DNA from 4 places in the Paenibacillus sp. MAH-35 genome. Region 1 is predicted to be linked to each of the others. Evidence: riboswitches for the same ligand, from Rfam matches in the RefSeq annotation. Region 1 holds a riboswitch; each other region holds the start of a gene.
The links. Region 1 has a riboswitch for cobalamin ahead of nrdI (class Ib ribonucleoside-diphosphate reductase assembly flavoprotein NrdI). Riboswitches for the same ligand answer to the same signal wherever they lie in the genome.
Positions count from the first base shown of each region.

Region 2: it holds a riboswitch for cobalamin, as region 1 does, so the genes downstream of both, AC3Y2E_RS20060 (NUDIX domain-containing protein) here and nrdI (class Ib ribonucleoside-diphosphate reductase assembly flavoprotein NrdI) in region 1, are expected to answer to the same signal.
Region 3: it holds a riboswitch for cobalamin, as region 1 does, so the genes downstream of both, AC3Y2E_RS15160 (ABC transporter substrate-binding protein) here and nrdI (class Ib ribonucleoside-diphosphate reductase assembly flavoprotein NrdI) in region 1, are expected to answer to the same signal.
Region 4: it holds a riboswitch for cobalamin, as region 1 does, so the genes downstream of both, AC3Y2E_RS03465 (ABC transporter substrate-binding protein) here and nrdI (class Ib ribonucleoside-diphosphate reductase assembly flavoprotein NrdI) in region 1, are expected to answer to the same signal.

Region 1 is NZ_JBYUPU010000022.1:59,737-64,821, forward strand. It holds gene AC3Y2E_RS21525 (SDR family oxidoreductase) at 1-786, shown strand, start outside; gene AC3Y2E_RS21530 (cysteine dioxygenase) at 962-1,459, shown strand; cobalamin riboswitch at 1,750-1,948, shown strand; gene nrdI (class Ib ribonucleoside-diphosphate reductase assembly flavoprotein NrdI) at 2,156-2,515, shown strand; partial or broken gene nrdE (class 1b ribonucleoside-diphosphate reductase subunit alpha) at 2,502-4,585, shown strand; gene nrdF (class 1b ribonucleoside-diphosphate reductase subunit beta) at 4,623-5,085, shown strand, end outside.
Region 2 is NZ_JBYUPU010000019.1:78,842-83,926, reverse strand. It holds gene metE (5-methyltetrahydropteroyltriglutamate--homocysteine S-methyltransferase) at 1-1,399, shown strand, start outside; gene AC3Y2E_RS20065 (LysR family transcriptional regulator) at 1,420-2,361, opposite strand; gene AC3Y2E_RS20060 (NUDIX domain-containing protein) at 2,405-2,875, opposite strand; cobalamin riboswitch at 3,163-3,368, opposite strand; gene AC3Y2E_RS20055 (phosphotransferase family protein) at 3,511-4,392, opposite strand; gene AC3Y2E_RS20050 (right-handed parallel beta-helix repeat-containing protein) at 4,705-5,085, opposite strand, start outside.
Region 3 is NZ_JBYUPU010000012.1:844-5,928, forward strand. It holds gene AC3Y2E_RS15150 (NUDIX domain-containing protein) at 272-784, shown strand; gene AC3Y2E_RS15155 (alpha/beta fold hydrolase) at 864-1,610, opposite strand; cobalamin riboswitch at 1,980-2,182, shown strand; gene AC3Y2E_RS15160 (ABC transporter substrate-binding protein) at 2,470-3,462, shown strand; gene AC3Y2E_RS15165 (cobalamin-binding protein) at 3,507-4,334, shown strand; gene AC3Y2E_RS15170 (GyrI-like domain-containing protein) at 4,514-5,085, shown strand, end outside.
Region 4 is NZ_JBYUPU010000002.1:416,705-421,789, reverse strand. It holds gene AC3Y2E_RS03485 (AraC family transcriptional regulator) at 1-17, opposite strand, end outside; gene AC3Y2E_RS03480 (phytanoyl-CoA dioxygenase family protein) at 149-925, shown strand; gene AC3Y2E_RS03475 (hypothetical protein) at 1,111-1,629, shown strand; gene AC3Y2E_RS03470 (hypothetical protein) at 2,071-2,616, shown strand; cobalamin riboswitch at 2,942-3,151, shown strand; gene AC3Y2E_RS03465 (ABC transporter substrate-binding protein) at 3,335-4,300, shown strand; gene AC3Y2E_RS03460 (FecCD family ABC transporter permease) at 4,301-5,085, shown strand, end outside.

The DNA of each region.
Region 1 (5,085 bases):
AATATGCTGCTGGATGGAAAAACGGCGCTCGTTACGGCGGGCAGCAAAGGACTTGGCAAAGCGAGCGCGCTTGAATTCGCCCGGGAAGGGGCGAACGTCGTCATCTCGAGCCGCAGCTCCGACCATTTGCGGCAAGCCAAGGAAGAGATTGAACGGGAGACTGGCCGTGTAGTGCTGACGGTAACTGCCGACGTTAACCGGAAGGAAGATATAGCGAAGACGGTTCAGGCTGCTATCGATTGGACGGGGCGGCTGGATGTGCTCGTGACGAACGCAGGCGGGCCTCCGGGAGGCGGCTTCGACCAGTTCGCGGACGAAGCGTGGGAAGCGGCATTCCAGCAAAACCTGATGAGCGTCGTCAGGCTGATCCGCGAAGCGCTGCCGCATATGAGACGGCAAGGGAGCGGACGGATCGTCAACCTGACTTCGGTGTCCGTCAAGCAGCCGATCCCGGATCTGATCTTGTCCAACGTCTTTCGCGCAGGCGTGTACGCCTTGACGAAAAGTTTGTCGGCCGAGCTCGGTCCGGATTCGATTCTCGTCAATACGGTAGGCCCCGGACGGATCGAGACGGACCGGATCGTGGAGCTGGACCGTCTGGCCGCACAGAAAAAAGGGACGTCCGAGGAACAGGTTCGCGCGTTGCTGATGGGCCAAATTCCGCTGGGCCGTTACGGAACGCCGGAAGAATTTGCGAAAGCGATCGTATTTTTGGGATCGTTCGCCAATACGTATGTGACCGGTCAAGCCGTGCTTGTCGACGGCGGTATGATTCGCGCGTTGTGATCGCGAAAGGCGTCTTGAATACAGTTCAAGCAGAAATCCGCACGATTTGCGGATTTTTTTGCGTGGAACAGCTTTTTTAGAGGAGAAGACGCTTATGACAACTTGCCCGAAGCGGGTGCGCCGCATATAGATGGGGTATACGATTGTGATCGACATACAGGAGGTCGTTATCCCCATGAAGGTTTTGCAGCGAGTGGAAAAGGCGCTGGCCGTTCTGCGGCAGCCGACTGTCCGCGACTTGCGGGAAATGCTGTCGTCCCTGGCGTGTACGAAGGAGGAGCTCGCCCCCTATGTGACGGAACCGGCCCAGCTCCCCTACGGCCGTCATGTCATAGGCCGGACGGAAGAGGCGGAAGTGATCGTGATCCATATTCCGACCCGCACCGAAACGCGCATACACGATCACGGCTGTTCCGCCGGCTGCGCGTTGGTGATCGAAGGTACGCTGCGGAATACGATCTACCGAAAAGAGGGGCGGGGAGAGGCAGTCTACGCGTCCTCCGAGGCGATTCTGCGCGAAGGTCAACTGATGGATGCTCCGTTCGGTCAAATCCATCAGATGGCCAATCCGGCGTCCGGACGAACCGTATCCTTACATGTGTATGCTCCGCCGCTGTCGGGGACGAAAACGTATCGCGCCGCTGAGGAATACGTCCTGGATTATGTTATTTAATGGCGTTAATTATTACAGGCAGGAGCTTTTCCGCAGATGTCGCGGAAGCGGCTCCTGCCTTTCCCATTCTTGATTAATTTGTCCTGAGAAGATCCATTTTCACTAGTTTTTTGCAAAAGTGCGAGGCAGGGCAAACGAGGAGATGTGACGAAAATTTTTTGAAGTCGGGAATCTCAATCCCCATGCGAGATTGGCGTTTTTCCTCTCTCCGTTTTCATATTTTCATACTTAAATAGGCGGCTGAACCGATTGACAAACACAATATCTTGATATAAATTAAATTCCATGAACTACATATTGTTCGTTCGGGTGCTGATCGCCCAACTGGGCGCGATAGCTTAATAGGGAAGTCCGGTGAGAAGCCGGCACGGTCCCGCCACTGTAAGGGAGTAGCTTCAGTCCTTGGCCACTGGCACATCTAGTGCCGGGAAGGCGGACTCGAAGTGATGATCCCCGAGTCAGGAGACCTGCCCGATATCTTAGACACGTTACCTACGGTGGATAGGAAAGTGTCCGCATCGTCCTTGTGCTTGCAGGCGTTCTTTAGCATGCGCGCAAAAGGCGCATCCGGCACTTGGCTGCCGCAGATGCGTCTTTTTTAACGGAATCGGTGCGGGAGCCGCTGCCTTCGGCAAGCGGATCTTCCCATCCGAAGAGACGCTCACGGGTCTAGGGTACATAGAGAGGAGAATCCAGATGTTGATCGCTTACGACTCCAGAACGGGAAATGTGAAACGGTTCGTCAACAAGCTGAACTTGCCGGCAGTCAAGATTGACGAAGAAATGACTGTCGACGAGCCGTTCGTACTCGTTACCTATACAACCGGATTCGGGCAGGCTCCGGAGAAAACGCTGAGCTTCCTGAAACGGAACTCGGCCAGGATGATCGGCGTATGCGCGAGCGGCAACCGCAATTGGGGAGAAGGCTTCGCGCGGAGCGCGGACCGGATCTCCGACTTGTACGGGGTGCCGGTGCTGGCCAAGTTCGAACTGGCCGGAACGTCGCAAGATGTAGAGAAGTTCGTAAGGGAGGTGAACGCAGTTGCGGCATATTGAGTTGAACAACATGCTGATGCAGCGCGATCAGGACGGCTTTTTCAGCCTGGATAAAGACCGGGAAGCGGTCGAGGCGTTTATGGAGGAAGTCGGCCGCAAAAGCGTTCGTTTTGCTTCGACGGCTGAGAAGATCCGTCATATGATCGACAACGACTTTTACGAAAATGTACTGGATACATACACGATGGAGCAGGTTGAAGAGATCTATAACATCGCGCATCAATACCGGTTCGAATTCCCGTCCTACATGGCGGCATCGAAGTTTTACACGGATTACGCTTTGAAAAGCGACGACCGTTCCCTATATATGGAGCATTTCCCGGACCGCGTGGCGATCGTTGCGCTCCATCTGGCGCGCGGCGATATGGATGCGGCCCGCTCACTGACCGAATCGATGATGGAGCGCAGGCTGCAGCCGGCTACGCCTACCTTCCTGAACGCAGGCAAGAGCAGGCGCGGCGAGATGGTATCGTGCTTCCTGCTCGAGCTCGACGATTCGCTGAATTCGATCAATTACGGCATTGGTACGTGCATGCAGCTGTCCAAGATCGGCGGCGGCGTAGCCGTCAACTTGTCGAAGCTGCGCGGCCGCGGCGAGCCGATCAAGGGCGTCGAAGGCGCCGCCAAAGGCATCATGCCGGTGCTCAAGCTGATGGAGGACGCGTTCTCCTATGCCGACCAGATGGGGCAGCGCAAAGGCTCCGGAGCGGGTACTACAACATTTTCGGCTGGGACGTCATCGAATTTCTGGACAGCAAAAAAATTAACGCGGACGAGAAATCCCGCCTGAAGACGTTATCGATCGGCTTGATCGTGCCGAATAAATTTTATAAGCTGGCCGAGCAAAATGAGCCGCTTCACGTATTCGCGCCATACTCGGTATACCGGGCTTACGGCACCCATTTGGACGATATGGATATGGACGATATGTACGACGTGCTGATGGCCGACGGCCGCATTCGTAAAAAAGCGGTTATGGGAGCCAGAGACATGCTCGTCAAAATAGCCACGATCCAGCTCGAATCGGGATATCCCTACATGATGAACCGCAGCAACGCCAACCGCGCTCACGCGCTTAAAGATATCGGATCGATCAAAATGTCGAACCTGTGCACGGAAATATTCCAATTGCAGGAAACGTCGGAGATCGGCGACTACGGTCAAGCCGATATCATCCGCCGCGACATCAGCTGCAACCTGGCGTCTCTCAATATCGCCAATGTGATGGAACGGAAAAAGATCCGCGAGTCGGTGCATGAAGGGATGATCGCACTCACCGCGGTTAGCGATATGACTTTTATTTCGAATGCGCCTGGCGTCGCGAAGGCGAACCGCGAGCTGCATTCGGTCGGGCTCGGAGCGATGAATCTGCACGGTTTCCTGGCCAAGAACAGCATTGCGTACGACAGCGTCGAGGCGATTGAATTTGCCCGGACGTTCTTCATGGCGATGAACTTTTATTCCATCGAGAAAAGCATGGATATCGCCCGCGAGAAAGGAATCGTGTTCGAGGGCTTTGAACGGTCCGAATATGCGAAAGGCACTTACTTCGACCGTTATGTGGAGAACGACTTCCGTCCCGTATCGGATAAGATCAAGCAGCTGTTCGAAGGGATCGCCCTTCCGTCGCCTCAAGATTGGCACAAGCTGAAGGAAGACGTAAGGAAGAACGGTTTGTACCACGCCTACCGTCTGGCGATTGCGCCGACGCAAAGCATCTCGTATATCCAAAACGCGACATCGAGCGTTATGCCGATCGTCGAGCCGATCGAGACGCGCACGTATGCCAACTCGACTACGTATTATCCGATGCCGTATTTGAACCGGGACAATTTCTTCTACTACAAATCGGCTTACAACATGGACCAGTTTAAGGTCATCGATCTGATCGCCGAAATTCAGACTCATGTCGACCAGGGCATCTCCACGGTTCTGCATGTAAACAGCGACGTGACGACGAGACAGCTTGCCCGTTACTATATATATGCCGCCAAAAAAGGGCTGAAGTCGCTGTACTACACCCGGACGAACCGTTTGTCCGTCGAAGAATGCGTCAGTTGCTCCGTGTAAGGAACGGTGTGGATGGACGGAAGGAGATCATGGACTCATGAAAGAGGCAAAGACGCATAAAGCCGTCAACTGGAACCGTCCGGACGACGATTTTACCAATACCTTTTGGAATCAGAACATTATGCAGTTTTGGACGGACGAGGAAATTCCGCTTTCCGACGACAAAATGTCGTGGATTACGCTGAATGAAGACGAACGCGAGCTGTATATGAAGGTGCTTGGCGGACTGACGCTGCTCGATACGGTGCAGGGCGGAGTCGGCATGCCGAAGATTATGGAGCATGTGGACGGCCTGCAGCGCAAAGCGGTGCTCGGATTTATGGGCATGATGGAGCAGATCCACGCCAAGTCATACAGCAGCATCTTCACGACGCTGGCGACGACCGAAGAGATCGACGGGGTGTTCCGCTGGGTGGAGAACAATCGCTTCCTGCAAACGAAAGCGGAGACGATCTCGCAATATTACCGCTCGATCGAGACGCGCAAAGATTTGTACTTGG
Region 2 (5,085 bases), on a different contig from region 1:
CAACGGCAAGAACATCTGGAAAAACCAATACAAGCAGACGATTGCCCTCGTTCGCGAGATTAGCAAGCATGCAAGCCAAGTCGTGCTCGGCACTTCATGCTCGCTGCTACATGTCCCCTACACGATTAAGCACGAAACGAAGCTGACGGCGGCGAATAAGCAATATTTCGCGTTCGCGGAAGAAAAGCTGCGCGAGCTTGCAGAACTCAAGTCGATTCTGGAGCAAGCAAATCCCGAAGCCTCCGCTTTGTATACAGAGAATGAGAAGCTGTTCAGCGCATCCCGCCTCGCGAACGACAACTCGGTACAGAAGAGAGTGGCGGAGTTGACGGACGCCGACTTCACGAGATTGCCTGCCTTCGCCGAGCGGGAAACGATTCAGAAAGCGAAATTCAATCTGCCGCCGTTACCTACGACGACGATTGGTTCGTTCCCTCAGACAGCTGACGTCCGCGCAAACCGTGCAGCCTTTAAGAAAGGCAACATCACCGAGGAACAGTACAAGCAATTCAATTTTGACCGTATCGCAGAGTGCATTGTCCAACAGGAAGAAATTGGGATTGATGTCATTGTTCACGGTGAATACGAACGCAACGACATGGTCGAATACTTTGGCGAATGCTTGGACGGCTTCATCTTCACTGAGAACGCTTGGGTGCAGTCTTACGGGACACGCTGTGTCAAACCGCCGGTCGTGTGGGGCGACATTAGTCGCAGCAAGCCGATTACTGTAGAATACTCGGCGTTCGCGAAGAGCCGTACCCACAAGCCGGTCAAAGGCATGCTGACGGGTCCAGTTACGATCCTGAACTGGTCGTTCCCCCGCGAAGATATCAGCCTGAAGGAAAGCGCTCTTCAGATCGGTCTTGCGATTCGTGACGAAGTACTCGATCTTGAAGCCAACGGCATCGAGATTATCCAGATCGATGAAGCCGCATTAAGAGAGAAGCTGCCGCTGCGTCATTCGGACTGGCAGAGCGAGTACTTGAGCTGGGCGATTCCTGCCTTCAGACTCGTGCATAGCGGCGTCAAAGCCGAAACGCAAATTCATACCCATATGTGCTACAGCCAGTTCAACGATATCCTTCGCGATATCGATGCGATGGACGCCGACGTCATTACGTTCGAAGCATCGCGCTCCGACTTGGCCATCATCGACGCAATCAACGAGTGCGGCTTCCGTACTGAAGTCGGCCCAGGCGTATACGACATCCATTCCCCTCGGATTCCAAGCGTCGAAGAGCTGAAACAAGGACTAGATCGCATGCTGGACAAGATCGAGGTCTCCAAGCTATGGGTTAACCCGGACTGCGGACTTAAAACTCGCGGTGTCACTGAAACGTGGGCCAGCTTGAAGAACCTTGTCCAAGCAGCCAAAGAAGTAAGAGCAACATTGTAATAACGGACAAGAGGATGGGCTCAAGCGAGCTCATCCTCTTGGTTGATGATCGGATAGCCGAAATCCGTAATGACTGTTTTGAGCTTCAGAACGTAGGCGGCGGCCAGCTGGCTCAAGCTCGCCTTCGGATTCACGATGTAACCTACCTGTATGCTCTCGTCCGTGCGCAGCCGTACGGATTTAATTTGCTCCCCGTTCAGATCCTTGTTCAGTACGCCCGAGCTAATGGTATAACCATTGAGCCCGATCAGCAGGTTGAATAACGTGGCGCGGTCACTGACCAATATTTTCTTCTTGTACGTCCGTGTGCTGAGTATTTCCTCCGCGAAATAAAAGGAATTATATTCGCCTTGCTCAAAGGCCAGGCACGGGAAGTCATCCAAATCTTCGATGTCCAGCAGCGACTTGGAGGCAAGCGGATGCTCCTCACTGATGAATACGTGCGCTTCCGCTTGGAACAGCGGATGAAATCGCAGCTCGTTGTCCTTTAATATCTTCTGAATCACCTTTCGATTGAATTCGCTCATATAGATGATTCCGAGCTCGCTTTTCATATTCCGTACATCTTCGATAATCTCGTAGGTGCGTGTTTCGCGCAGCGTACACTCGTACTCATCCACGTTAAGCTCCTTCAGCAGACCGACGAAAGCCTGTACCGAGAAGGCGTAATGCTGTGTTGAGATCGAGAACAGTTTCTTCGAAGGCTTACGATTCATATACCGCTGCTCGAGAAGCTCGGCTTGCTCCACGACTTGCCTGGCGTAGGATAAAAACTCCGCTCCGTCGCTTGATAGCACGATTCCCTTGGACGATCGAAGGAAAATCTCAATACCCGCTTCCATCTCGATTTCTTTCACCGCGTTGGACAAGCTCGGCTGCGAAATAAACAGCCTCTTTGCCGCTTCGCTTATGGAGCCGCAACTAACGATGGTCAGAATATATTTCAATTGCTGCAAGGTCATTGGAATCCCCCTTCACTCCAGAATTTGCTCCGTTTCACCCGTTCTAGCAATTGCCCGATCCGCAACTCCACTCGCTACCTGTCCTGCATTGGCAGACCCTAAACGGATGCTCCTTGATCCATTCAGAAACAATGAGATAAACATTGTCTTTCATATAAGGGCTAAACGCGGGATCTTCCATAATTGCAACCTGCTCTGGGATGGTATCAAGCAGCATAACCTCGTCGGTTTCAAACCCATCCGGCAACTCTCTAAGAATGCTCACCTTGGAGATATAAATATTTTTCACAAATACAAGATGACCCTGCTCATAGATTAAATATTGTCCTATCCTTTCAATCGACTCAAGCTCCCCGCCAGCCTCTTCATCCATCTCCCTGATAACCGTTTGTATAATTGACTCGCCTTCCTCTCTATTTCCCCCAGGTAATTCCCATCCGCGGCAACGATGTCTAACAAGAACCAATTTCCCTTTGTAAAAGGCGAAAATCAGCACACAGTTAGCTTCTTCCATTAGACACGTCTTCGTTAGTATGATTTTTTGATTGGGCAAGGCTCCAGGAAACTCATACTTCACACTTACCACCAACTTACTTTTATTTAATAACGGCTACTCCGCGTTTGACTCCCCATTTTTATCGAACGCCGGGGCGCACTCTATGAAACATGGTATCGGCTCGTGCCGCATCTGCTAACAACAATAAAAGGCGTCTTCCCTGTGAAAAAAAACATAGGGAAAGACGCCTGCATAATCTACATTATGACGGTTCATCTAACACCTCCCTATCTCCCGTAGGTACAGCAGTGCTGTCAGAACAGGCAGGTCTCCTGGCTCCGGAATCGTCACTCGGCAGCGGCCTTCCCGATCCATGTAGATCAGTGGCTGGTTGAGCTGCCTGCTCCTCCGTTACAGTGGCGGGACCGCGTCGGTATTGCACCGGACTTCCCTATTAAGTCAGAACGACAAGCACGCTCGCCGATCAGACACCTGTTCTCGATTATGCAATTTATACAAAATTAAATATATCTACATCTTACTCGACAATGAACGATAAAAACAAATGTCCCTTTGCCTAATATCCAGTAGTGGAGACTTCCTTCCTATATCACAATATACTAAAAACGCTAATATGTTCTAAACCACTATGCTCAATAACCCACTGAATTCCTCAAAATAGCAATATTTTCTTGAAGGAACGTCTGATTTTTTTTAATTCCTCTGTTTTTACACCAAACAACTGAGCTGAAAGCATCGTAAATATCATAAAGCGGCAGCACTCTTTCCAGAGCCAACATAGGTCGAATCGATTGATAACCTTCAATGAACGGTATCTTTGTCCTCGGATTGACTTCCCAAATATATCGATTGACTTTCGTAAAATCGATTTCCGACGATCCGCCACGGGCACTCTCGAAATCAATAATGCCGGCAACCTCGTTACCATTCACCAATATATTGCCTGGCCTAAAATCCATGTGAACCATGCAGGGTCCGTCCGGGTCCGGTAAAGCAGAGAACACTCGATCAAAGTGAAGAATACATCTTTCATACAATTCTGGTTCGAGAATTTCTTTGCATGGCTCTTTCCACTTTTCAAAATTACTTTGGATATGTAATCTCCAATTATTTTGCTCAAGTAACTTATAACCATCGGTTAGATGGTAACCATACCCAGGAGTTTGAACCTCATGGAGCTTAGCATGATACATGCCAATTTGAAAAGAGAGTTTCTCATCAATGACTCCTGTACAAGGCACACCTTGGATGGCTGAAAGAAGCAATGCTCCCGTAATAGTTTCATCCCCATACCAAATGTCCAATACCTTAGGAACAGGTATTATATCTTTTAATGTTTCAAGTATCTGAAATTCACGGAATAGTTTATCCTTGTTAAATGGAATTTTTACAAAAACGTTTTCTCCACTGGCAAGAGTAAGTTTGTATACATCGGAACTAAAGGACTCTGGAACATCTTCTATATTCAAGACGTTCAACTTTAGCTTTTCTATAACTTTTAGAATGGAACTCATATGTTACCCCCTGCTTTGGAGCGATTCTTCCAAATTGTTTCTCTGAAAGCTGAGTTTATTCCAATATGTTACATATACCATAATCTTGTCCCAGTACCAAGCCCCCTTTTCGAGGGGCCTCCAGACAATGGTCAAACCAGCATATTCCATCCAAAAAAAAGAAGCCACTCCACTGTCAGGAGTGACCATGAGTTCATTGCTTGTGCAAGTGAGTTCGCGAAGCGATAACATATTGAGCCTGCCAATCTGTCTTAAAACTGACTGGAATCTTTTGTTCTCCAGATCTCCGTCGCCCGCTTCCCCGCGCGAAGCTTAAACGGGATCGAAATACGTATTGTCGTTTACGACCGTGCCGGTCCCCGAATCGACAATGCCGGTTGAGCTTTGCAACCTCGTCCCGAAGATCAGTTGGTTGCCGTGAATCCGATTGTAGCTGTCTACGGCTGCGTTTACTTTGATCGCATTGTCCGACCCGTTGCGGACTTCATACTTCGAGGTCGCGTCCGGAACGGTCGTCCAGGCTGTAGTCACGACAGCGACTTTCGTGGTGCCGTTATACGAGGCAACATTTCGTTTCTGCCCGATCCCCGTTCCCGCCACGATAAAGAGCAGCATCCCGTTATATTCGCCCGATCCCGCGGACGCCGTCGACGCCAGCGTAATCGAATTCACGCCGCCCGCCGTGGCAGTGCC
Region 3 (5,085 bases), on a different contig from region 1:
AAAGGAGTACCCGAGGATTATTCAACTATATCAGGGATCGTACATACAGGATGGAGGTCAGGTGAATTCATTTGCCTGCTCCGGCGAATCAATCAGGTCGAGTTCAGAAGTAAGCCGAATTCGGCCTATAGGATTTGATCAAGTGATTTGTTAGATTTTCAAAGAATGCTATAGTACCGAGGATTAAGACAACACGACAAGCAATCATTATAGGCACATATACTAGAATGAGGATGCTATAACACAGATAGGAGGAGGATTTGAAGTGGAGATGAAGTTGAGGCAGTTGGCCTCCGCCTTTCTGTTCAGGGGCGATCAAGTCTTGTTGATGAATAAGCCGGCCTCCAAGTGGCAAGGCCGGTCTGAACCGTTTTACGCTGCAATCGGCGGGCATATGGAGCCGGATGAACTGAATGATCCGCTTGCGGCCTGTTATAGGGAAATTGAAGAAGAAACGGGACTGAGGCGCGAAGAAATCTATCAGATGCGTCTCCGTTACATACTGATGCGGCAAAAGGAAGCGGAAATCCGGGTGCAGTATGTCTATACCGGAGAAGTGATGCGGACGGAACTGACAACATCCGAGGAGGGGCAGCCGAAGTGGCAGAACATGAACGAAGTGCCGCCACTCCTGACCTCTGTATTTCTGCAAGCGGTCTGGCAGCATTTGATGACGGAGGGCTGCCTGCACAAGGAACGGGTGTATACTGGAACGATGGCCGTAGACCATACGGGCCGACCGTTGGTGCACTGGAATGAGCTGATAGACCCTCTCGTATTCTGAAAAGCCAACCGTTCATCCATTCGGACAATCTGATCCAGACTCCTCCACAGTAACATCATGGGTACAATTCGGTCCCCGATCAATCCCGGCCCGCCTCATAAAGCTTCTGCGCCACCATGGCCGGCCTTGTGCACGTATCCGTAAAATGGTCCCCGTCGCCGACGATCAGGCGGAACAGGCCTAGCCGTGTGGACATATGCGGATTCCAGCCGAAGCCTTCTCCTTGCGGCAGTGCGTTGTCTTGATAGAAATAGACATAGCTTTTGGGCGTAGGCAGCGTATAGAACACTTGAAGATCCAGTTTCTCGAAAAGCGGCTTCGCCGGTTCCGGACGGACACTTGTATAAAACTGTTTGGCTTGCTCCAACGTTGCCGTATTGACGAACAACTCCCGAAACAGCGGAAACGGAAGCGGGATGGTATCGTCCTCCGATCCGGCTCTGAGCTGCTCGAAGCCTTGCCTTGTCTGAGGCGGCAACTGATCGGCAACCGACTCGCCGTCTTTCAGGACGAACGCGTCCCAGAACACAAGACGCTTGATGCGGTCCGGTATCTGTTCGGCCGCCTTCTGGATGACCGATCCGCCGAAGCTGTGCCCGACGAGAACGATATCGCGCAGGTTGAGCCTCGTGATAAAGTCGACGACGGACTTCGTGATCATCGCATGCGAGACATGTTTGTTCGGATCTGTGCCGTGACCTGCGTACTCCGGCGTATGAACGTCATGCCCTTGACTGCGCAGCGCCGCAGCTACGCCGTCCCAAAAGTGAGCGTCGGCCCAAGAGCCATGCACAAGCACGAAGGTAAGTCGCTGCTGGTCGGACATCCGCCAGCTTTCGTCCGATTCTAAAGCGCGACGCCTCCAGTGCAATCCGCCTTCGGAATAGGGGGAACTATAATGTCCGCGGGGACGAAACCAATAATCGGAATAGGGAAATTGATGAATTTCCGGGCGATAAGGAAACAAGGTAAACATCCTCTCCACAATGACATAGCTCAGTTTATGCCCAATGCATTTGAGAGGTACCCGTACATGGTTCTTCGAAAACGAACGGGACACGATTATAAAGCGATCCTATCTTCCTTGGACGTGGTCCTTCCACCGGCCGAGTGAGCAAATTGAAACAAGCATAGCATCCCAGCCCATGCTATGGTATAATCGCCAGAGTGAAATGAGCTTGACTCTAGTGAAAGAACTGTATCAGCCAGTAGGTGCCCAGTGTTCGGTGCAAGACGACCGGATGCCGGGTTAAAAGGGAAGCCGGTGCGAATCCGGCGCGGTCCCGCCACTGTGTATCGGGGAGAACTCCACAAGCCACTGTTCCTTACGAGGGATGGGAAGGCGGGGAACTCGCAATGCCCGAGAGCCAGGAAACCTGCCTATCTGCGCTTCAGCCAACGACATCCTTCGCGGAAAAGGATTGGGCTATCCAGCGATTTGATCTTTACCAGCATGGTTGCAGCCATGCGCGTGAGCGGACCGGTGACGGGCGCGACGCGCTGCAGCGCCGTTTTTTTGGCGTCATGGCGGCGTTTCGCCGTTGCGCCGTGCCTGGCAAATCCTTGATGTGCTGCCCCTTCCTCCGGAACGGGGTTTTTGATGTTGCGCCGTACGGCGGATACGGGCTTTCAGCACCTTCAAGCCGTTCTCTATTATTCCAAACCGGAGAGGAACGAAACGCTTCATGAACAAGATTGCCGCACTACTACTCGTTATCCTTCTTAGCTTCTCGATCGCTGCTTGCGGGGCGAAGAGCGGGGAAGAATCTGCTGTGAAAAACGGGGCGTCCCCGGCGGGAGAGACGGCGGCCCCCAAACAAACAGATGCCGCTGCCACCGCCACCAAATACCCGCTTACCTTGAAAGATACGACCGGAACCGAAATAACGCTGCAAAAAGCGCCTCATCGCATCGCTTCCACTTCCACGGCCGAAACGGAAATTTTGTTCGCGCTCGGATTGGGCGACCGGATCGTCGGCGTAACGGATTTCGATAACTATCCGGAAGAGGCGAAGTCGAAGCCGAAGCTGGGCGGCGTTTCCGCTCCGAACGTGGAAGCGGTTCTGGCGGCGAATGCCGACCTGGTCATTACCGGCATTTCCATCAAGGACGACGCGCTGGGCAAGCTGCGCTTACTGAACCTGCCGCTGTACAAATTCGAACCGAAATCGATCGACGATATTATCGCCAACGTTTTGATTATCGGACAATTGACCGATAAGAATAAGGAAGCCAAAGAACTGGCCGACAAGATGAAGAAAGACATCGACAGCATCAAAACCGCCGTCGGCACCGTCAAGCCGGACCAGAAGAAAAAAGTATACATCGAGTTTTCGCCGGGCTGGACGGTCGGCAAGGGCGAGTTTATGGACGAAGTGCTGACGCTGGCCGGCGGCGTTAATATCGCTGCGGATACGAAAGGCTACAACAAGATCAACGAAGAGAAAATTATCCAGGACAACCCTGCCGTCATTTTCTATACGACCGGCACGAAAGACAAAGCGGGTCTTACGCTTGACCAAATCATCAAAGGACGCAACGGATGGGATAAAATCGATGCCGTCAAAAACAACCAGCTCGTCGGCGTCGATCAGGATACGCTGAACCGCCCGGGCCCCCGCATTGTGGATGGCTTGCGAACGATTGCAAAAGGCATCTATCCCGATCTGATCAAATAAGAGACAGTCACTCACGTTAAGGAAGCCGAAGGGAGTGTCATGCTATGAGAATCGTATCGATCAGTCCTAGCAATTCGGAATTGCTAGGTTTTATGGGGCTCGACCGTCATATCGTCGGGGTCGATAAGTATACAGACTGGCCGTCCAGCACGAACGGGCTGCCGAAGCTCGGCTCGGATTTGAACATTGATATGGATGCGGTGGAGGCGCTGCGTCCGGATCTGGTGCTGGCGTCGTTGACGGTACCCGGCATGGAGAAGAACATCGCCGCCCTGGAGGAACGGGGCTTGCCGTATATTACGCTTAATCCCAAAACGCTGACGGATATCGCCGAATGCCTGACCGCCCTTGGCGAAGCGCTGGACGAACCGGAGCGGGCCAGAGCGGCCCGTACCAAATACGAGGACCGCCTCGCTTATTATGCGGAATTGAGCCGGCGCTGCGTCGACAAGCCCTCCCTCTATTGGGAATGGTGGCCCAAGCCGGTGTTCACGCCTGCCGGCGGCAACTGGCTGACCGGCGTCAGCGAGCTGGCCGGTGCCGTCAACGTATTCGCCGATGAGCCCGCGGCCAAGGTCAAGACCGATTGGGACGACGTTTTGCGCCGCGACCCGGACTATATTTTACTCGCCTGGGTCGGCGTCAGAGAACAGCAGGTCAAGCCGGACGTCGTCCGCAACCGTCCCGGTTCCGAAGGAATGCGGGCCGTCACCGAGGGACGGATTCGTGTCATGGAGGAATCGCTGTATTGCCGGCCGTCGCCGCTGCTTGTAGCGGGCTTGAGCAAACTGGGCCATATGCTGCATCCGGATATCTATCCTCCTTTTGATGCCGAGGAGATGGAGCGCTGGCTGGGCGATAAGGCGATCTGATTGTAGAGATCACCATAAGGAAAGCAGGCTGTCGGCGGTGTCCGGCGGCCTGCTTCTTTGTGGTGCGCGCAATAACCCGGTACAGAGCCACATGTCAAAACTATATGATAAAATATGACATGCTGTTGTCGTATTTACTAGTATATAGTAGTGTCAAACGTGTAAGAGGAGTGATCGCCATGAGCAATAAAATAGACTATAAAAAAGACTACAAATCCATCTACGTACCGGGAAGCAGCCCGGTTATTATGGATATCGAAGAGATGCCGTTTATTAGGATTAACGGTGAAGGCGATCCGAACGGCGAGGAGTTTGCCCGGGTGACAGAAGCCTTGTACAGCTTGAGCTACGCGGTGAAAATGTCATACAAACAGAAAGTCGTGCCCGCCGGTTACTATGAATATACCGTTTTTCCGCTTGAGGGAATTTGGGACTTGATCGACAAGTCAAAACCGCCTACGGATAAGAGTAATTTGAAATACACGCTTATGATACGCCAACCCGACTTTCTGACAAGCGCGTTATTCCTTGCATTTGTAGAACAAACGAAAAGGAAAAAACCAAATCCTTACCTCGATCAGCTGACTTTCGGTACGATGACGGATGGATTATGCTGCCAAATGATGCACATCGGAAGCTTTGACAGCGAACCGGAAAGCTTTTTGAGGATGGAATCCTATTGCAGGGAACAAGGATATGTGCGTTCCGATAAAACTCACAGGGAAATCTATTTATCCGACCCGCGCAGGAC
Region 4 (5,085 bases), on a different contig from region 1:
TGAAACGACTGCTCCATCTCCGCTTGCCTCCCTTCCGCACAAAAAAGGATATGAAAGATAAGAAGTTGATGCATGTAAAACAGGAAACCTATCCTTTATTATGATATCAAGAAATGCGAAAATAAGATATGTAAAGGGAGTGCGGAAGATGAGAATGGAGAGCTTTCTTACGTATGAGCAGTTGAACGATTATCGCGAGAACGGGTATCTGGTGCTCCGGTCGGTTTTCTCCGAAAAGGAGACGGCGGTTTGGCGTCAGGAGTGCGAGCGGCTGATCAGTCTGGACGACTACATCTACCCGGACAACCTGCGGGTTGGTTACCGGAAAATGCCGGACGGCACGTCTGTTATCGAGAAATACGATCCGGTGCACGATCTGTCTCCCGTGTTTGGCGATCTGGCGCAGGACGAGAGAATTTTGTCGCCGCTGCGGGACCTGTATCTGGATGAGCCGCTGCTGTTTAAAGATAAGCTGATTTTCAAGCTGCCCGGCGTAGCGGGTTATACGATGCATCAGGATGCCGCGTGGTGGCAAGGTTTTCCGATGGAGGGGCTGATCTCCGTTATGGTGGCGATCGACGGAGCGACGGAAGAGAACGGCGGACTCGAGCTGTTTCCCGGCTATCATGACCGGCTCCGTTCGACTCCGGGCGTGCTGCGCAATATGAATCAGGAAGAAATTGCCGAGATCGACCTGTCCAAAGGCCAAATCGTCGAGACGCATCCGGGCGATCTAATCCTGTTCCATTCGTTCACTCCGCACAGAAGCGGTCCGAATACGGCGAGCGTAAGCCGCCGCCAGCTGTATTTAACGTACTCGCCCTCGAAAAACGGGCAGCTGTACAAAGCGCACTACCAGCACTTTTACCGGTATGCGACGGTCGGCCGGGACGAGAAAAGCCTCAAGAACGTCTATTTCAAATAAACGGATTTCGGTCCGCTCCAGACTTCCGGTTCGCCGGAGGAAGGGGCGGATTTTTTGTCGCAGACGAAGCTTGATGAAGACGTGGCCCCGGCCGGACGGCAGCCGTCCTCCAACTTTCGTTTAGCGGTTCCCCGTGCTATCATAGAACAAGAAGTTTTTTCAGAACGAGTGGAGGGGAAAGAGAGATGAAAGCGAAATTCCGGAGGGCGGGTCTGCTGGCTGCGGCTCTAATGATCGTGGCGGCGCTGATGACCGCATGCGGAGGGCCGAAGGCGGATATTTCCGTCTTTATGATGTTCCCGCAAAATTCGCCGTTTAACAAACAGGACGAGCTCAAAAATGCACTTCAGGCCAAGCTGGGGGAAACTCCGACCGTGACGTTCAGCGTCAGTCCGATCTTCGAGCCGCAGAAGATGATCGTGGAGCTCGCCGCGGGCGATCATGGCATTTTCGTTCTGCCCAAAGATCAATTCGACGCATTCAAACAGGAAGACGGGATGATCGATCTCGGCGATACGCTTAAGAAGGAAGATTTCCCTGAAGGCGTACACAACGGGACGCTGGTCGGCATTCCGCTGAAAGATACGAAACTGTTGAAGGATGCCGGCTACAAAGGCGAAGAAGTGGTCGCGTTCATCACCGTTCGCGTCAAGGACAAGGAAGTGAAAGCGAAGCAGGTTTTGAAAGCGATGGCGGAGAAATAGACGGGACGCGTTGGATGAACCTGGGGGGGAAGGGCTGTCCCGACAGTGTTCGCTTGATATAGCAACATTCTCATTTCCGAACGAGAGGACCTCAATTTCCACACTAAAGTGGAAGCTGGGGTCTTTTTTCTTAAGGAAAATCGATTCTAAGCGGGCTCAAGAAATCGCAAAATGACTTTTGGAACAGCCTCTTTTTGTGGTACCCGCTGATGCAGCGTCATTTTGTCAAAGGTGCGATGCTGGGTTCGTGGAAGGAGTAAGGGCCGGTTCCGGTGAAAGGTATGTAGGAGCAGTCGGCAGATCGGGTTTGTTCTCGGTGCTTCAAGGCTGGAGGACGAGCGTCCCGGAGAGATCGCGGTCTTCCTGCAAGGCGCCGCCGGCGATCTGAAGCCGCGCCATAGTGCGGAGGGCGGCCGCTTCAAGGTATGCTCGACCGCGGAGATGCAAGCCGCAGGCGACGAATTGGCGAGCGAGGTGCGCCGTCTCCTGACGGATGGGACGTTTGCCGGGATCGAAGGTCCGTTCTGTTCGGAGCTGGCCAGCATCGACTTGTCCGCAGGGGCTCCCGACGAGCGGAAGATGGCCCAGTTGCTCAGCGGGGAGGCGGGCGAATTTTATCGCCGCGCGGCGGAGCGGACGATCAAGGCGGAGCAAAGGGGCGTCGTGAAGACGAAGCTTCCGCTGTATGTGCAAACCTGGAAACTGTCGGATCGGGTTGTGCTCGCAGCGCTGGAAAGCGAAATCCCGACCGAATATTCGCTCATGCTGAAGCGCGGCTGCCCGGACCGGAAGCTGATCGTGCTCGGCTACTCCAACGGCGTTTATTCGTACATCCCGACCCGCCGCATTCTCAAGGAGGGCGGATACGAAGCGGATCACCCGTTCACGATCGGCTTCAAGAGCCGCTTTGTACCCGAGACGGAGGAGCTGATTTTGCAGGAAGTGAGCCGGCAGATGAATGCAGGAAGTACGGATCAGCGGCAGTGAGCGATAACAACTAGGCATGGATAGAGTTAAGCGCTTGGGCGACTGGGCGCCTTTTGCCGGTGCGCAGCTAGTCCTTGCGGCCCGGCTCTCAAGGCGAACCGGAATTCCGGAATCGACATATGGAGAGCACATTTTAGGGGGAATCAGGAGGGAGACTCGGCGGGTTCGGTTTTCATAACGAGGATCCGCATATTAGGGTCGTATGGGGGAGCGGAGAAAGGCTGACGGCACGCATGGCATTTGTACGAGATGTATTGTAAACCCGCCGGATATAGCCTATAATCGATCCGTAAGCAAGATGTCCGCAAACGTTTCGCCGCTGCGGAATGAATCGCTGTCAACAGGTGCCCGGAAGCCAGCATGCGACCGGGTTAAAAGGGAAGTCGGTGCAAGTCCGACACGGTCCCGCCACTGTGATATAGAAGCTTCCTCCACTAGGCCACTGTCTGACGCAGACGGGAAGGCGGAAGAAGCGGCGCTTGAGTATCGGGCGCATTCTATGAGTCAGGAGACCTGCCTGTTGCGTTTATGCACTGCTTCCTTCGAGGAAAAGGAGCCGGCAACATTCGGGAATTTCATGTATTCGTGCGGATGCGCGATTACCCGTGTTTGCTGCCCCCCTCCGGTCTAGGACGGGGGGTTTCTGTTGTGAGTCGGGTCGGAGGAATCGGGGGAACGTTCGTGCAAGGAGAGTAACTGTAAAGGAGAGGGAGCAACCATGAAGAAGCTGATCATGCTTCTGCTGTCCGTCACGCTTGCGTTCGCGCTCGCGGCATGCGGTCAAAAGCAAGAAGTGGGCGTCAAGGAGCCGGCACCGGCAACCGGAGGTTCGGCTGCAACCGGCGCGGAAGCCGCAGGCAAAAAGACTTCCTACCCGCTTACGATCAAGGACGACTCCGGCAAGGAGTTTACGTTCGCGAAGGCGCCGGAACGCATCGTATCGCTGTCTCCGACCGAGACGGAGGTGCTGTTCGCGCTGGGGCTCGGCAGCAAGATCGCAGGCGTGTCGAATCTCGACGATTACCCGGAGGAAGCGAAAAGCAAGCCGAAAATGGGCGATCTGCAAGGAAATCCGGAAGCGATAATCGCAGCTAACCCGGATATCGTATTCGCCGGGCTGTCGCTGAACAAAAATTCGGTGGCGAAGCTGAACGAGCTGAAGTTGAATTTGTTCCAGACGAACCCGAAAACGATTGACGCCGCGATCGAGCGCGTTCTTCTGTTCGGACAAATTACAGATACCCAGGCGCAGGCGGAAAAAGTCGCCGAACAGATGAAGAAGGAAAAGCAGCAGGTCGCGGACGCTCTGAAAGGGCTGAAGGAAGACCAGAAGAAGAAAGTATATATCGAATTTTCCCCCGGCTGGACGGTCGGCAAAGGCGAATTCATGGACGACCTGATCACGCTGGCTGGCGGCGTCAACGTCGCTTCCGACCTGCAGGGCTGGAAGCAGATCAGCGAAGAGAAGATCATCCAGTCCAATCCGGACGTCATCTTGTTCGCCAAAGGCGTTCCCGATCTGGAGAAAACGATCCGCAGCCGCGGAGGCTGGGACAAAATCAATGCGATTAAAAACAGTAAGGTGATCGGGCTGGACGACAGTCTGCTGGCGCGCCCGGGACCTCGCATCACGAAGGCGCTTGCGGATGTCGCCAAAGCGATATATCCCGATCTGGTGAAATAAATGAAGAAGAAGCTGCTGTTATGGGGAGGGGCCGGCATCGTGCTCCTTCTTCTTTCCGTCGTAGTCAGCTTGTCGCTTGGCTCTGCGCGGATTCCGATTCCTCATGTGTGGGGAATTTTGCTGAAGCAGGTGCCGTGGCTCGGGGAATCGGTTCCGGTCATCTGGCCTGAATCGTCGGAGCAGATTATTATGAAGGTTCGTCTGCCGCGTATTGTGCTGGGCGTACTTATCGGAGCGGCGCTGTCGATCGCCGGGGCGGGGTTTCAGGGCGTATTGCGCAACCCGCTGGCCGATCCGTATACGCTCGGCGTCGCTTCGGGCTCGTCGGTCGGAGCAGCGTTTCTTATTTTATTCGGGCTTCATTATGCCTTATTCGGCATTTGGACGATTCCAATCGTCGCTTTTATTACCGGCAGCATTACATTAGGGATCGTGTTCCGGCTCGCCGGAATACAAGGGAAGTTCCGCACGGAGACGGTAATTTTGTCAGGTGTGGTCGTTTCGTCCTTTTTAAGCGCGCTCGTTTCCTTTATGGTGGCGATGTCCGCGAACAAGGTCGTCAATGAAATCCTGTTCTGGCTGATGGGCAGTCTCGCTTTGCGGGGCTGGCCATATACGTCAGTCGTTGCGCTATACCTCGTGATCGGCGCCGTTTTCCTGATTCCTTACGGCCGTTCGCTGAATCTGTTCGCGCTTGGCGAGCGGCATGCCGCCCATCTGGGGGTCCAGGTGGACCGGACGAAGCGGAACGTCCTGATCGTCTCGACGATGCTGACGGCCGTAGC